One region of the Rhizobium sp. AN80A genome, then DNA from elsewhere that is predicted to be linked to it. Evidence: predicted binding sites of a transcription regulator. Region 1 holds the regulator's gene; each other region holds the start of a gene.
The links. The regulator PhoB, encoded in region 1, activates phosphate uptake and scavenging genes when phosphate is short. The targets are predictions, from matches to a motif close to TGTCATNNANCTGTCAT.
Positions count from the first base shown of each region.

Region 1 (4,212 bases):
ATGCAAGCCCCTGACGGAAGACCAGCGCGACGTCGTTGACGTGCTGCAGGAAGCCCTCTTCGAGGACCACGTCGAGCACCGCGTTGCCGACGGCCATGGCGAGCGGGTTGCCGCCATAGGTCGACCCGTGCGTGCCAGCCTTCATGCCCGATGCGGCTTCCGCCGTCGCAAGGCAGGCGCCGAGCGGGAAACCGCCGCCGATGCCCTTGGCGACGGCCATGAGATCGGGCGTCACGCCGGACCATTCATGCGCGAAGAGCTTTCCGGTGCGGCCGACGCCGGTTTGAACCTCGTCGAGGATCAGAAGCAGGCCCTTTTCGTCGCAGAGCTGGCGCAGCGCCTTCATGAACTCGGTGGTCGCCGGGCGGATACCGCCCTCGCCCTGCACCGGCTCGATCAGGATGCCGGCCGTGGCATCGGTGATGGCGGCGCGAACGGCTTCGATATCGCCGAAGGGCACCTGGTCGAAACCGGGCGTCTTGGGGCCGAAGCCCTCGAGATACTTCTCCTGGCCGCCGGCGGCGATGGTCGCCAGCGTGCGGCCGTGGAAGGCGCCCTCGAAGGTGATGATGTGGAAACGCTCGGGATGGCCCTTCGAATACTGGTAGCGGCGCGCGGTCTTGATCGCGCATTCCAGTGCCTCGGCGCCCGAATTGGTGAAGAACACCTTATCCGCGAAGGTTGCATCCGTCAGCCGCTTGGCGAAACGCTCCTGGCCCGCGATCTCGTAAATGTTGGACAGATGCCAGACCTTGTCGGCCTGCTCCTTCAGCGCGCCGACGACGTGCGGGTGGCTATGGCCGACGGAGGTCACGGCAACGCCCGCGCCGAAATCGAGATATCGCTCGCCGGTTTCGGTGATCAGCCACACGCCCTCTCCTCGCTCGAACCGCAGCGGGGCACGAGAGTAGGTATCATAAAGCGGCGCGGCTTCAGCCATGGCGCGATCTCCTGTCATTCGCTCAACACTGGCCCGGACTCCGGCTAAAAGCGGGTGCCCGGAAATGAAAAATGCCGCCTTTCGGCGGCGAGGGGCACTATTGTCTTTTCGCAGTGCGATGTCAACAAAACTGAGCTTTTGCCGCATGCGTCAAGCAAGCATCGGGGCGCCGGCGAGCTATCAACAGCTAATGTTGCAGAAATGACTCTACCATCCAGCAAGTTGGGGAAAACCGAGAAATCGATTCGCCGCGATTCAACCGACTCTTGTCACGGAGTCGCCCTCACTCTAGGTTAAAACTCAATTACTAGACTGCATGCGGCGGAACTAGTCACCAAAATCGAGCAAGCGTTTCTTGGTCCGGACACGTCCGTGCCATGGGTGAAGGATTCTGCCTACACCAACGCTAATAAGGCGGAGACAGGGCATGAACTGGACAGACGAGCGCGTTGAAAGACTGAAGAAGCTTTGGGCCGAGGGCCTGAGCGCCAGCCAGATTGCGGCACAACTTGGCGGTGTAAGCCGCAACGCCGTCATCGGCAAGGTCCACCGCCTGAACCTTCCGGGCCGCGCCAAGGCCGGCGGCGCAACGACGGCGACGAGAGCGCCGAAGCGCCCGGCGGCATCCACGCCACGCCCCGCCAGCAACTTCAATTCCGCGCGCATCTCGCCCGCCCGTGCCGTCGCCCGCCCACAGGGTTCGGCGATGCTCAAGGAAGAGATGGACATCGATGCGATCGAGGAAGTTCGCTTCCGTCCGTCCGCCAACGTGGTCGTTCCGATTTCACGCCGCCTCGGTCTCACGGAACTGACCGAGCGCACGTGCAAGTGGCCGGTCGGCGATCCGCTGACCGATGATTTCCACTTCTGCGGCTGCGAGTCCCCGGATACGTCGCCCTACTGCACCTATCACCAGCGCATGGCCTACCAGCCGGTCAACGAGCGCCGCAAGGCAGCCAACCGGGTCGCATGACCCGGAAAGCCGGATAAGGAACACAAGAAAACGGGCCCTCGCGGGGCCCGTTTTTCGTTGGATCGTGAGAACTGGAAGCGCTTACGCTTCCATGGAATAGCCGGCGCCGCGAACGGTGCGGATGACATCCTGCATGTTCGAGAAGTTGAGCGCCTTGCGCAGGCGGCCGACATGCACGTCGACGGTGCGTTCGTCGACATAGATGTCGTGGCCCCAGACGCCATCGAGCAGCTGCGAGCGCGAGAAGACGCGGCCCGGCGACGACATCAGGAATTCCAGCAGGCGGAATTCGGTCGGTCCGAGGCGGACTTCGCGGCTCTTGCGGTGGACGCGGTGGGTTTCGCGATCGAGTTCGATATCGCCGCACTTCAGCAGCGAGGACAGAACTTCCGGCTTGGCGCGACGCAGCATCGCCTTGACGCGGGCAACGAGCTCAGGTGTCGAGAACGGCTTGACGACGTAGTCGTCGGCGCCGGTCGAAAGGCCGCGAACACGTTCGCTTTCCTCGCCACGGGCGGTCAGCATGATGATCGGCAGGCGCTCCGTCTCCGGGCGCATCCGCAAGCGACGGCACAGTTCGATGCCGGATACGCCAGGCAGCATCCAGTCGAGGATCAAAAGGTCGGGCGTGCGCTCCTGCAGCCGGATCTCGGCCTCGTCACCGCGAAGGATGGTATCGACTTCAAAGCCTTCGGCCTCAAGGTTATAGCGAAGAAGCACGCTCAGTGCTTCTTCGTCTTCAACGACTGCTACTCTTGGGATCATTCGTCTCGGTCTCCTGGTGGCGCGGGTCCGTCACGCTTATTCCGTGACCGCGCCGACGGTGTTAGCCGTATCGTCCTTCGGACGCTCGCCTTCCGGCTGGGCGCCGGTTGCCATGTAGTAGATGGTTTCAGCGATGTTGGTGGCGTGGTCGCCGATACGCTCGATGTTCTTGGCGCAGAACAGGAGATGCGTGCAGCTGGTGATGTTGCGCGGATCTTCCATCATGTAGGTCAGCATCTCGCGGAACAGCGAGGTGTACATCGCGTCGATTTCCTCGTCGCGCTCGCGGATCGACTTCGCCTTGTCGGCGACGCGGCTGGTGTAGACGTCAAGCACTTCCTTGAGCTGGACGAGCGCCAGTTCGGCGAGGTGCTCGAGGCCGCGGGCGAGCTTGCGCGGAACGCCGGTGCTCTGGACCGCGATGACACGCTTGGCGGTGTTCTTGCCGAGGTCGCCGACGCGCTCGAGGTCGGCGGCGATGCGGATCGAACCCATGATCTCGCGAAGGTCGGCGGCCATCGGCTGACGGCGGGCGATCGTGATGATGGCCTTTTCGCCGACTTCACGTTCGGCGTTGTCCAGGATCACGTCGTCGGAAATGACCTTCTGGGCGAGCGAGATGTCACCGTTGACCAGCGCCCGGACAGCGTCCGAGACCATCTGCTCGGCAAGGCCGCCCATCTCCGAAATACGGCGGGTCAGGAACTTGAGATCATCGTCATAAGCGGAATAGATATGTGTCGATGCCATGGGGCTTATCCTTGAATGTCCTGAGGTTTACCGGTTTCGGAGATCAGCCGAAGCGGCCCATGATGTAATCCTGGGTGCGCGGATCGTCCGGGTTGGTGAACATCTTGTCGGTGTCGTTCTCCTCGACAAGGTTACCGAGGTGGAACATGGCGGTGCGCTGCGAGACGCGGGCCGCCTGCTGCATGGAGTGCGTGACGATGACGATCGTGTAGGCTTCACGCAGCTCGTGGATGAGTTCCTCGACCTTGGCGGTCGCGATCGGGTCGAGCGCCGAGCAGGGCTCGTCCATGAGGATGACTTCGGGGCTGACGGCGATCGCGCGGGCGATGCACAGACGCTGCTGCTGACCGCCCGAGAGGCCGGTGCCGCCTTCATGCACGCGGTCCTTGACTTCGTTCCACAGGCCGGCGCGCTGCAGGCTCTGCTCGACGATGACGTCCATGTCGGCCTTCGTCTTGGCGAGACCATGGATGCGCGGGCCGTAGGCGACGTTCTCGTAGATCGACTTCGGGAAGGGGTTCGGCTTCTGGAACACCATGCCGACGCGGGCGCGCAGTTCGACGACGTCGATATCCGGATCGTAGATATCATCGCCATCGAGCGTGATCTTGCCGGTGACGCGGCAGTTGTCGATCGTGTCGTTCATGCGGTTCAGGCTGCGCAGGAAAGTGGACTTGCCGCAGCCCGACGGACCGATGAGAGCCGTCACGGTGTTTTCGCGGATGTTCAGCTTCACGTCGAAAAGCGCGCGCTTGTCGCCGTAGTAAACCGAGACGTCTTGGCC
Region 1 is NZ_JASJPX010000003.1:2,384,364-2,388,575, forward strand. Features, by position in the region: gene P3R82_RS23440 (aspartate aminotransferase family protein) at 1-940, opposite strand, end outside; gene P3R82_RS23445 (GcrA family cell cycle regulator) at 1,368-1,913, shown strand; gene phoB (phosphate regulon transcriptional regulator PhoB) at 1,995-2,678, opposite strand; gene phoU (phosphate signaling complex protein PhoU) at 2,715-3,428, opposite strand; gene pstB (phosphate ABC transporter ATP-binding protein PstB) at 3,472-4,212, opposite strand, start outside.

Region 2 (4,212 bases), 2.2 Mb from region 1:
AAACCAGCGTCATCAGTTCCTGTGACCACATATCGGCGTTTCTCGACGGCGCGAAGCCATCCAGATACCAGGCATCGAAACCCGCCTCGGCGGCCGTCACGCCATCGAGCGCCCGGCCGCAGACGACGCTGAGCGTGGTCTGCTCGTCGAGTGTCAACGAGACGGTTCCCTCCGGTACATCCGGCCAGGCCGAGACCAGTGCGATACGCTCGGCGCCGATCTCCGGCCAGTGCGACAGCGCGCGGTCGATCTCGTGTCGCTGCATCGGGTAGAGCTCGAAGGACATGAAGTGCAGTTGCTGGCCTTCCGCGCGCCTCAGCTTCCAGTTCCGGAAGGTCTCGGCGAAGTTCAGGCCGGTGCCGAAGCCGAGCTCGCCGATCAGGAAGTCTCGCGCCCCTGCCCAGCGCTCGGGCAGGCCGTTTCCGGCCAGGAAGACATGGCCGCATTCGAGGCGGCCGTCGGTCTGGCAATAAAAATGGTCGCCAAAGGCCGGCGAATAGGGCATATCGCCGTCGCGCCATTCCAGCGGCCGGTTCGCCATCTCAGCCTGTGCCAAGTTAATCTGATCGGGATCGATGTCTGTCATGTCAACAGCCGATAGTCCGGCCTTGCCCCCGGGTCAATCGTCCACCGATCTGTTGATCGTCGGCGGCGGCATCATGGGTCTCTGGGCGGCGGTTCACGCCGAGCGCATGGGGATCGACGCGGTGCTGATCGATGCTGGATCGTTCGGCGGCGGGGCGAGCGGCGGGTTGCTCGGCGCGCTGATGCCGCACATGCCGGATAAATGGAACCCGAAGAAGCAGTTTCAGTTCGATGCGCTGGTGGCGCTGGAGGCCGAGGTGGCGCGGCTGGAAGACGAGACCGGCCTCACGGCCGGCTATCGCCGCTCGGGTCGCCTGATCCCGCTGCCCAAGCCGCATCTGCGCGATATCGCGCTTGGGCATTCGGCCGATGCCGACAGCCACTGGCATGCAGGCGAGCGTCGCTTCCATTGGCATGTGATCGATACGCCTGATGTATCCGGCTGGCCGGACGCTTCTCAAATGGAGGGCGGCTTCGTGCATGACACGCTGGCCGGCCGGGTGGCGCCGCGATCGCTGACGGCTGTGCTTTCAGCTTTTCTCCGCGGTGCCAGACACGTCCGCATCATCGAGAATTCGGCCGTTCACAGTATCGATGCCGCGCGCGGGGTCGCCGAAACCGATGCCGGGGCGATCGCCTTCGGGCATTGCGTCATCGCGGCCGGCTACCAGTCGTTTTCGCTTCTGGCGCGCGACACGGCAGGGCTGACGCAGCCGCTCGGGCAGCCGGTGAAGGGGCAGTCGGCGCTTTTGAAGGCCGATATCGATCCCGAGCTGCCGACCATCTTTCGCGACGGGCTCTATGTCGTGGCGCACGAGGGCGGGCATGTCGCGATCGGCAGCACCAGCGAGAACCGTTTCGACGCAGCGTTTACGACAGACGGGCAGCTGGATGTGCTGGTCGAGAAGGCGCGGGCGCTGGTGCCCTTGCTGCGCGACGCGCCCGTTGTCGAGCGCTGGGCGGGGCTGCGCCCCAAGGCGATCGACCGCGATCCGATGATCGGCCCGCATCCCGCGCATGAGAGAGTGCTGGCGCTGACCGGGGGCTTCAAGGTCAGCTTCGGCCTCGCGCACCGGCTGGCCGAAGCTGTGGTGCACATGGCCGCTGGCAACGTGGTTCCGTTCCCGGTGCCCGAGAGTTTTCACCTGATCAATCATATTCACGTCGCTTCACGCTAAAGTGCCTCGCGCTCGCTTGAATTTTCTCGTTTCGCTTACGCTTTTCCGTTTTTCGCCGTCTTTATCCTGAAATCGGCGGCCACTTTCGCGAGATATTTCGAAATTCACGTTAAACGTGAATTAGCACTCGCTGTGTTTCGTCAATCTGTCATGCAAATCGCCTATCTGCTTGCAAAACGGCGGCGCGCTTACGAGTCGCGCCTGGTGCCGACGGAGATAATTGCATGCGATACGCCATCTGCTTCACGCCCGCCGCGAATGACCCGCTGTCGCATGCGGCTGCCAATTGGCTAGGCCGAAACGTGTTTTCCGGCGAGATGGTGGAGCCGACGGCCATCCCCGGGCTCAGCCTTCACGAGGTCGCCTTTCACACGGCTGTGCCGCGGCGCTACGGCTTTCATGGCGCGCTGAAGGCACCCTTCCGGCTTGCGGCGGACCAGTCGGAGCCGCAACTATTGCGGGAATTGATGCGTTTCTGTGGCACACTCACGCCGTTTTCGGTTTCGCGGCTCGAGGTCGCGCGCACCGGCAGCATCTTCAGCCTGGTGCCGTCGCTGCCCTGCGACAACGTGCAGTATCTGGCCTCCTCCATCGTGGCGCAGTTCGACCAGTTCCGGGCGCCGCTCAGCGATGCCGATATCGAGCGCAGCGATCCGGATGGGCTTTCGGCGGCGCAGTTCGCCAATCTGCATCGCTGGGGATCCCCCTATGTGATGGACGAGTTCCGCTTCCACATGCCGCTCACCGGTCCGGTCAGCCTGATCGACATGCCGCGCATCGAGCGCTCGCTGCGCAGCGTCTTCGAGCCGGTGCTGGTCGATCCGGTGAAGATTTCGAACGTGGCACTGATGGTCGAGGAGGGCAATGGCGGGCCGTTCAGGGTGCATTCGCTGCATCCGATGGGCAAGGTCAGCGCACGGCGCGAGCGGGTTCCCGTTCCGGCCTAAGCGTTTGTGCGATAAGCGCAAAACGCCGCTGCGCAGTTTCCGTCTCGACATTCGCCCTTGAGGTGTTACCGTTCGCCGACTTTCTGGAAGGTGATTTCATGGTATCCGAGACCTACCCGCGCAATCTCGTCGGCTATGGCCGCAATCCACCCGACCCGAAATGGCCCGGCGGCGCCAATATCGCCGTGCAGTTCGTCATCAACTACGAAGAGGGCGGCGAGAGCTGCGTCCTCGATGGCGACGCGGCGTCCGAAAACCTGCTGTCGGAGATCGTCGGCGCGGCGGCATGGCCCGGCCAGCGCAATCTCAACATGGAATCCATCTACGAATACGGCTCGCGGGCCGGTTTCTGGCGGCTGTGGCGGCTGTTCACCGAGCTCAAGGTGCAGGCGACGGTCTATGGCGTGACGCTCGCCATGGCGCGCAATCCCGAGGCGGTGGCGGCGATGAAGGAAGCCGGCTGGGAAATCGCCAGCCACGGCTACCGCTGGTTGGAATACAAGGATTTCCAGGAGGACCTGGAGCGCAAGCATATTCTGGAAGCCGTGCGGCTGCACACCGAACTAACAGGCGAGCGGCCCTACGGCATGTACCAGGGCAAGCCATCCGACAACACGCTGAGGCTGGTGCAGGAGGAGGGCGGCTTCCTCTACTCGTCGGACAGCTATGCCGACGATCTGCCTTTCTGGGTGAAGGGCATGGACGACAAGCCGTTCCTGATCATTCCGTATACGCTTGAGACCAACGACATGCGCTTCGCCACGCCGCAGGGCTTCAATTCGGGCGACCAGTTCTTCACCTATCTCAAGGATGCCTTCGACACGCTCTATGAAGAGGGCAAGGCGGGCAGCCCGAAGATGATGTCGATCGGCCTGCATTGCCGTCTCGTCGGCCGTCCGGGCCGCGCGGCGGCGCTGAAACGCTTCATGCAATATGTGCTGGAGCACGAGAAGGTGTGGATCCCGCGCCGTATCGAGATCGCCGAGCATTGGCATAAGCACCACAAGCCGGAGACCATCCGATGATCGCACGCGACGAGTTCATTTCCCGCTTCGGCGGCGTGTTCGAGCACTCGCCCTTTATCGCCGAGCGGGCCTTCGACGACGGTTTCGTCGGCGAGACGCTCGATGTCGACCGGGTGCACACCGCGCTGGTGGCCATCTTCCGCGCCGCGAGCCCGGAGGAGCGTCTCGGCGTTCTGCGCGCCCACCCCGACCTCGCCGGCCGCCTGGCGATCGCCGGCGAGCTGACCGAGGACAGCAAAAAGGAACAGGCCGGCGCCGGCCTCGATCGGCTGAGCCCTGAGGAGCACCAGCGCTTCACCGAACTCAACCGCGCCTATGTTGAAAAATTCGGCTTTCCCTTCATCATCGCGGTGAAGGGTCTCGACAAGCAGGCGATCCTTTCGGCCTTCGAAAAGCGCATCGACAACAGCCGCGACGCGGAATTCGAAACGGCGACGGCGCAGGTGGAGCGCATCGCGCTTCTCAGGCTCGAGGCGC
Region 2 is NZ_JASJPX010000003.1:221,251-225,462, forward strand. Features, by position in the region: gene mnmD (tRNA (5-methylaminomethyl-2-thiouridine)(34)-methyltransferase MnmD) at 1-586, opposite strand, end outside; gene P3R82_RS12635 (FAD-binding oxidoreductase) at 585-1,763, shown strand; gene P3R82_RS12640 (DUF1045 domain-containing protein) at 1,988-2,710, shown strand; gene puuE (allantoinase PuuE) at 2,809-3,735, shown strand; gene uraD (2-oxo-4-hydroxy-4-carboxy-5-ureidoimidazoline decarboxylase) at 3,732-4,212, shown strand, end outside.
Region 2: a site for PhoB is predicted at 1,899-1,915, ahead of P3R82_RS12640 (DUF1045 domain-containing protein). Genes of this name have one in related genera too.

Region 3 (4,212 bases), 520 kb from region 1:
TGTCGGTGATCGAAAGCAGCGTGCGGATATAGGTCTTGTAGGCTTCCCGCCCCGCGTTGAAGATTTCATCGCGATTGCCGCCGATCGGGAGCCTCTTCGGATAGAAGCCGCCCTTGGCGCCGACGGGCACGATCACGGCGTTCTTGACCTGCTGCGCCTTCACGAGGCCGAGCACCTCGGTGCGATAGTCCTCGGCGCGATCCGACCAGCGCAGTCCGCCGCGCGCCACCCTGCCGAAGCGCAGGTGAACGCCCTCGACCTCGACGCCGTAGACGAACATCTCACGGAACGGCTTCGGCGCCGGCAGGCCGTCGATCAGGTGTGGATCGAGCTTGAAGGCCAGCATCGCCTTGGCGGAACCATCGGGATTGCGCTGGAAGTAGTTGGTGCGCAGCGTCGCGTCGACCACGTTGACGTATCGGCGCAGGATTCGGTCGTCATCGAGGCTCGGAACGTCCGACAGAGCGGTCTCGATTTTTGCGTGAAGATCGGTCGCCTTCTTGATCCTGTTCTTCTCTGTCAGCTTCGGATCCAGGCCGTCGTGGAACAGGCGGAAGATGAGCGACGAGATAGCCGGATATTTATCCAGAGTCGTTGCGATGTAGTCCTGCGAATAAGCGATCCCCGCCTGTCTGAGATAGCGCGAATAGGCTCTGAGAACGCTGGCCTCGCGCGCCGAAAGCCCGGCCGAGATGATCAGGCGGTTGAAGTTGTCGTTGTCGATGACGCCGGCGAAGGCCGACAGGAATGCTTCTTCGAGTGCTGCGCCATGCTGCTGCAGATCGATTTCCGCGCCGCTCTGGGCTTCGAGTTCCATGTCATGCAGGACAACCAGCTTTTCGCTGCCGTCGGCCAGCGTCACGCCGATGTCGAACGTACCCTCGCTGATGACGCTGAAGCCGAGATTTTCGAGAAGCGGCACGCGGCGGGAGAGCGCGAGCTGGCCGTCGGCGTGAAAGATCTTCAGGCACAGGAGCGACGTGCCGTCCTTGATGCGCGTGTAGAATTCGATGCGGGTCTGTTCGCCCGTCGCGCAGCCGACGATGTCGGCGAAGTCGGCGAATGTTTCCTCTGGCGGGAACAGATCCTGGAACGCGTTGCTGACCGTTATCCTCGGCGCCTTCGGACCGGCGAGCATTTCGAAGCGGTCGTCCCAGCGGGCCGTGATGGCGCGAATTGCTTCTTCCAGTTTCGCCTGGTGGATACGCGGGGTCTTTCCGCCAGAGCGGCCGATGATGAAATGAACGCGGGCGACGCCGCCTTCGGGGAAAGCCGGGTAATAAGCCGAGACACGACCGTCATAGATGGTCTTCAGATAGGTCCCTATTTTCTCCCGCACGATCGAATCATATTCCTCACGCGGAACGTAGACGATGACGGAAACGAAACGATCGAAGTGATCGATGCGCGGCAGCACGCGTACGCGCGGCCTGTCGGTAAGGTCGTTGATCTGTTCGGCGAAGGTGGAGAGCAGCGCGGTGTCGATCTGGAAGAGATCATCGCGGGGGTAGGATTCAAGGGTGTTGTCGAGCATGCGGCCCGAATGGCTCATCGGATCGAAGCCGAAATGTTCCTTCACCTTTTCGACCTTGGAGCGCAGCAGCGGGATATCGGTTGCGAGCGAGGTGTAAGCCGTGGAGGTGAACAGGCCGACGATGCGCAGTTCGCCGGTAACATTGCCATTCTCGTCGAAACGCTTCACGCCGACATAGTCCATATAGGCGCGGCGATGAACGACGGATTTGACGTTCGCCTTGGTGACGATCAGGAATTCCGGGCCGTCGAGGAAGGCGAGGATCTCGGGCGTCGTGGTTACAGCGTCGCGGCCGGTTCGAAGCACCAGCACATCGGGATTGGAGAGGATGCCCAGCCCCGTGCCCTTGTCACGCTCGACCTTCGCATTCGATCCCTTGCCGGAATAGACATATTCGCGCATTCCGAGAAGCGTGAAATTGGCATCGCGCAGCCAGGTGAGGAAAGCGACCGCCTCGTCGCGATCCGCCTTGCGGCGGCCGACATTGCGCGACGACAGTTCGTCGATGGCGGTGCCGAGCTTGTCCAGCATCGGCTTCCAGTCGGAAACCGCCAGTCGCACCTGTTCCAAAACGATTTCTATGCGCTCTATCAGATCGGCCGACTGTGCCGGTGTGAGTGGTGCGAGGTGAAGCTGGATGTGGCTGACGCGGTTGGCCGCCTCGCCCGGCATATCCGGCGAATAGAGCTCCGGCGGGTGACCTTCCGCCATGACGAGAATGGGATGCACCGCCATATAGAGATCGCGGTAACTGCTCGTCACCTCGCCCATGACCGATTCATAGAGGAACGGCATGTTTCGATCGGTCACCGACAGGACCGATACCGCCACGCCATCGGGCTCGACATTGTCAAGCGAGGTCACGGTGACGCGCGGGGCATTGCCGGTCCAGGCGGCAAGTTCGGCCGCGCAATGAACGGCGGAGATTGCCAGCATCTCGGGCGTGTAGGATTCGAGGTCGTCGCCGCTGGCGCGTCCGAAGAGAACATCCGGCGCGAGATAGTTCTCGCCCATCGCGGTCGCGATCTTGTTCGCGCTCTCTATCTGCTTTTCCCGTTTCGGATTGTTTCGAGCAGCCATTGACTGTGTTCCCTCATTTTCTCGATTGCGCGCAGGTTAGCAGAAGGTTTGACAGAAAAATTGCTAAATTGGGGACGTCGATGGCAGTTTTCGTGCGAATTTAGCCGGCACGTCGTCAATTTTGCAAAAAAATGATCCGGATGTGGTTTTTCTCGACAGAACTTTGATCACGCCCGAATGAAGAGTTGTTGACAGTCGCGCGGCAAAAAGACGATCAACTGAGGATCGGAACCCGGATCGGAAAAACATGTCGCAGGATGCAGCAGGCACCGTCATCGTCATATCGAGCCATGTCGTTCGTGGGTCGGTCGGCAATCGGGCGGCGGTCTTCGCGCTCGAGACGCTCGGCCATCAGGTGTGGGCGCTTCCGACCATCGTTCTGCCCTGGCATCCGGGTCATGGTCGTTCGACGCGGCTCACATTCGCCGAGGCGGATTTCGATGCGGCTATCGACGATCTCATTCGGGCGCCGTGGATCGGCGAGGTCAAGGCCGTGCTGTCGGGCTATTTTGGCAATGCCGCGCAGGCGCGCTCCGTCGCCCGGCTGATCGCGGCGCTCAGGGAGCGCAATCCCGATCTGTTTTACGTTTGCGACCCCGTCATGGGCGACTTGGGCGGCCTCTACGTTCCCGAGGCGACCGCCGAGGCGATCCGCGACCATCTTATCCCGCTGGCATCGCTGGCGACCCCCAATCGCTATGAGCTCGCCTGGTTGTCCGGCGCGCCGCTGGAGAGCAACAGCGAGATCATGGAGGCGGCGCTCGCCCTTGGTCCCGCGCGCATGCTGGTGACCTCGGCAGTGCCGATGATGGCAGGTGGAACGGGGAACCTCTATCTTTCCGGCCGCCACGCGCTGCTTGCCGAACACCGGTTGATCGACAATCCGCCAAACGGCCTGGGCGATCTTCTCGCCGCGCTTTTCCTGTCGCGGCTTCAGTCTGGCATGGAAGACGAAAAGGCGCTGCAGCTGGCGACGGCCAGCGTTTACGAGGTGCTGGCTCGGGCGGTGAAGCGCGGTAGCGACGAGCTGACGCTCGCAAACGACGCCTCCAGCCTGTCGACGCCGATGGCGATGGTGCAGATGCGGCACCTGATGCACCCTGCGCAGCGGCGAAAGCGCTAGCAGTTGCGCCGTTAACGCATTTGGCGCTGCGATATTGATCTTGCATCGCTCACGCTGTAATCGAAGATCATGCAGCGTTTTCCAGACACACTTCTCGACGGCTATCGCAACTTCATGAGCGGGCGCTATGCCGATGCCCGCGATCGGTACAAGACGCTGGCGGAACACGGGCAGAGCCCGAGCACGCTGGTCATCGCCTGTTCGGATTCACGCGCGGCGCCGGAGCTGATCTTCGATTCCGGTCCCGGCGAGCTGTTCGTCGTGCGCAACGTCGCCAACATGGTGCCGCCGTACGAGCCGGACAGCAATTTCCATGCGACCTCGGCGGCGCTCGAGTTCGCGGTGCTGGCCTTGAAGGTCGCCAATATCGTCGTCATGGGCCATGGCCGTTGCGGCGGTATCCGAGCAGCGCTCGATCCGGATGCCGAACCGTTGTCGCCGGGCGACTTCATCGGACGCTGGATGTCGCTGGTGC
Region 3 is NZ_JASJPX010000003.1:2,901,124-2,905,335, forward strand. Features, by position in the region: gene P3R82_RS25975 (NAD-glutamate dehydrogenase) at 1-2,614, opposite strand, end outside; gene pdxY (pyridoxal kinase PdxY) at 2,862-3,737, shown strand; gene P3R82_RS25985 (carbonic anhydrase) at 3,807-4,212, shown strand, end outside.
Region 3: a site for PhoB is predicted at 2,792-2,808, ahead of P3R82_RS25975 (NAD-glutamate dehydrogenase). Genes of this name have one in related genera too.

Region 4 (4,212 bases), 1.5 Mb from region 1:
CGCCGCTGCACGCCGGTATGAACGAAGGCATAGCTGAAGGCGTGCAGGCACTGCAGCAGGAAGAAGCCGACGAAGCCCCATTGCATCGGAAACAGCAGCCAGCGGCAGACACAGATGGCGGCGCCGACGCGGATCAGCGTCCAGGCGTCGAAATAGCAGCAGATCCTCTTCGACTGGAAGAACACGGTGACCTCGGCGGCGACCCCCGCGCTCCACAGCACCGCGATCTCGGTGCCGGAAAATCCGAGATCACGCCAATAGATCGTGGCGAAGACATAAAGCAGCGCGTGGCTCGATTGCTGGATGGCGACGCCGATGAGCAGCACCAGCAAATGCGGCTGCCGAAGCGAACTGCCGGTTGCCTGCTGCAGATCGACAGGCGTACCGCGCCGCCGCGTCGGCCCGATGCGCGGACAGTAGACCGCCATCACCATGGTCATCAGGAAGCCGAAGATCATCACGGGCAGAACCATCTGCCCGCCCCAGTTTCCGATCAGCCGGCCGCCGACCAGCGTCGAGGCGATGAAGGCGATCGAGCCCCAGACCCGCATCGAGCCGTAGTCGAAACCCCAGCGCCGCACGCCCGAGATGACGATCGATCTCGACCACGGGCACATAGGGAGAAAAGGTCGCGCCCTGGATCGTGTAGACGATCAGCACCGGCCAGAAGGTGTCGGTCCAGTAGAGCGCGATCGCCGTCAGGAGCGACAGGCCGCCGGAAAACACCAGCACGTCGGCGCGTTCCTTCATCCTGTCGGCATACATCGCGACGACGGGCGCCACGAGAACGCGCACCACCATCGGCACGGCCAGGATGATGCCGATTTCACGATCGCTGAAATCGTGCATCGCCAGCCAGATGGGGAAAAACGGCAGCGCGACACCGTTCACGAGCAGTGGCGCGCAGTAGGACAAAGCGCTCAGCAGCCGGAAATGGGCTGGCGCGGCCTCGGTGAAGGAGGCTTTCGTGGCGGGAATCATCGGTGTGACCTGAAAGGAACCTTTGCGTTGCCTAACATGTCACCGTAAGCGCGACCAAGGCGAGAAAAGGTCGCCCCAAACCGATTTCAAAAATAAGCCGAAGCTGTCGCGAAACGGCAACGGCAGCACCCGCACAATTCCGTTTCGCAACAGCGAGATATCAGGGCGCTAAGCTGCCTGCTGCGCCGGCTCGCGCTTGCGATGATCTTCGAGCGCCAGCGGCGCCGGAGCTAGGGCGCCACCCATGGTGCGCCATTCGATGAGTTCGAAGGTGCCGTCTTCGTGTTCGGCGATCGCCGTGCAGCTCTCGACCCAGTCGCCGGTGTTGATGTAGCGCACGCCGTCCATGTCTTCCATGACGGCATGGTGGATGTGGCCGCAGATCACGCCGTCGGCGCCGCTCTTGCGGGCTTCCTCGGCCACGACCTTCTGAAACTCGCCGATGAAGTTGACCGCGTGCTTGACCTGCAGCTTCGCCCAGGCCGAGAACGACCAGTACGGCATGCCGAGCTTGCGGCGGACAGCGGCGAGCCCGATATTGATCATGATCGCCATGTCGTAGGCCCAGTCGCCGAGATAGGCGAGCAGGCGGGCATTGCGCACGACGACGTCGAATTCGTCGCCGTGCAGCACCAGATACTTCTTGCCGTCGGCCGCTTCGTGCATCATCCGCTCGGCCACTTCGATGCCGCCGAAGTGCATGCCGGGGAAGTCGCGCAGGAATTCGTCGTGATTGCCGGGGATATAGATGATGCGCGTCCCCTTGCGCGCCTTGCGCAGCAGCTTCTGGATCACGTCGTTGCATTCCTGCGGCCAGTACCAGCTGCGCTTCAGGCGCCAGCCGTCGACGATGTCTCCCACGAGAAAGATCGTGTCGGCTTCATGGTACTTCAGAAAGTCGATCAGGAAGTCGGCTTTCGCGGCTTTCGAGCCGAGATGCACGTCGGAAATAAAGAGCGTACGGAAGTGGCGGGTATCCATATTGTCCTTCACAAGCATCCTGCCCGTGCCCCATGCTTCATCTGTGCCCCTGAAAACCAGACTCGTGTTTCAGGATGATGACACGAACGTGATCGGCGGCCCTTGCTGACCAATCGGCGGCATCACGCGGGCGCGGTTCGACATTTGCGCAATTTTTGAGAACAGGAACCGAAATTCCCGCTGTTACCGCCTTTCGATTGATGTATTGAAAGCGCTCCAATGAAAGCATGTGCGGCAGCCCGGAGCATTACGATGGATCACAGCGACAAACCGAAGACGGACAACAAGGCGGCAGGCGGCAGCCTCGATGAACAGGCGTTGTTCTTCCACCGTTATCCCCGTCCCGGCAAGATCGAGATCCAGGCCATCAAGCCGCTCGGCAACCAGCGCGATCTGGCGCTCGCCTATTCGCCGGGCGTCGCCGCCCCCTGTCTTGCCATCCGCGACAATCCGGAAACGGCCGCCGACTATACGTCGCGCGCCAACCTGGTTGCCGTGATCTCCAACGGCACCGCCGTTCTCGGCCTCGGCAATATCGGCCCGCTGGCCTCCAAGCCGGTCATGGAAGGCAAGGCCGTCCTCTTCAAGAAGTTCGCCAACATCGACGTCTTCGACATCGAGGTCGACGCATCGACCGTCGACCATATGGTCTCGACCGTCGCCTCGCTGGAGCCCACCTTCGGCGGCATCAATCTCGAGGACATCAAGGCGCCGGAATGTTTCGAGATCGAGCGCCAGCTGCGCGAGAAGATGAAGATCCCGGTTTTCCATGACGACCAGCATGGCACCGCCATCATCGTCGCCGCCGCGATCCTGAATGGCCTGGAGCTCGCCGGCAAGAAGATCGAGGAGGTGAAGATCGTCGCCTCTGGCGCCGGTGCCGCGGCCCTTGCCTGCCTCAATCTGCTGGTCACCCTCGGCGCCAAGCGCGAAAACATCTGGGTTCACGACCTCGAAGGCCTCGTCTACGAAGGCCGCGTCGAGCTCATGGACGAATGGAAGAGCGTCTATGCGCAGAAGAGCGACACGCGTACGCTCGCCGAAAACATCGGCGGCGCCGACGTCTTCCTCGGCCTGTCCGCCGCCGGCGTCCTGAAGCCCGAGCTCCTGGCGCAGATGGCGGATAAGCCGCTCATCATGGCGCTCGCCAACCCGAACCCCGAAATCATGCCCGATCTCGCCCGCGCCGCCCGCCCCGACGCGATGATCTGCACCGGCCGCTCGGACTTCCCCAACCAGGTCAACAACGTCCTCTGCTTCCCCTACATCTTCCGCGGCGCGCTCGATTGCGGCGCCGTCACGATCAACGAGGAAATGAAGATGGCCGCCGTGCGCGCCATCGCGGCACTCGCGCGCGAGGAGCCGTCCGATGTCGCCGCCCGCGCCTATTCGGATGAAACGCCGATCTTCGGCCCCAACTACCTGATCCCCTCGCCCTTCGATCCGCGGCTCATCCTGCGCATCGCCCCCGCCGTCGCCAAGGCTGCGGCCGACAGTGGCGTGGCACTGCGCCCGATCGCCGATTTCGATGCCTATCTCGACCAGCTGAACCGCTTCGTCTTCCGCTCCGGCTTCGTCATGAAGCCGATTTTCGCGGCGGCTAAGAATGCCGACAAGAAGCGCGTCATCTTCTCCGAAGGCGAAGACGAGCGCGTGCTGCGTGCCGCCCAGGTCCTCCTCGAGGAAGGCATCGCCAAGCCGATCCTGATCGGCCGTCCGCAGGTCATCGAAACACGCCTGCAGCGCTACGGCCTGCGCATCCGTCCGCTGGCGGATTTCGACGTTATCAATCCCGAGGACGATCCGCGCTTCCGCGAATATGTCGAGCTCTATTTGTCGCTGGTCGGCCGCCGCGGCGTCATCCCGGAAGCCGCCCGCACCATCGTTCGCACCAACACGACCGTCATCGGCGCGCTGGCGCTGAAGCGTGGCGAGGCGGACGCGCTGATCTGCGGTCTCGAAGGCCGCTATGAGAAGCACCTGCGCGATGTCCGCCTGATCGTCGGCAAGCGCCCGAATGTCCGCGATTTCTCGGCGCTCAGCCTGCTGATCTCGCAGCGTGGCGCCACCTTCTTCACCGACACCTATGTCACGTTCAACCCGACGGCCGAGGAAGTGGCGGAATCCGCCGTGCTCGCCGCCGAGGAAATCAAGCGCTTCGGCATCACGCCGCGCGCCGCCCTGGTCTCGCATTCGAACTTCGGCTCGCGTGAATCCGAGAGCGCCACCAAGATGCGCGACGCCCTGCAG
Region 4 is NZ_JASJPX010000003.1:934,031-938,242, reverse strand. Features, by position in the region: partial or broken gene P3R82_RS16125 (MFS transporter) at 1-981, opposite strand, end outside; gene P3R82_RS16120 (UDP-2,3-diacylglucosamine diphosphatase) at 1,150-1,962, opposite strand; gene P3R82_RS16115 (NADP-dependent malic enzyme) at 2,215-4,212, shown strand, end outside.
Region 4: a site for PhoB is predicted at 2,029-2,045, ahead of P3R82_RS16120 (UDP-2,3-diacylglucosamine diphosphatase). Genes of this name have one in related genera too.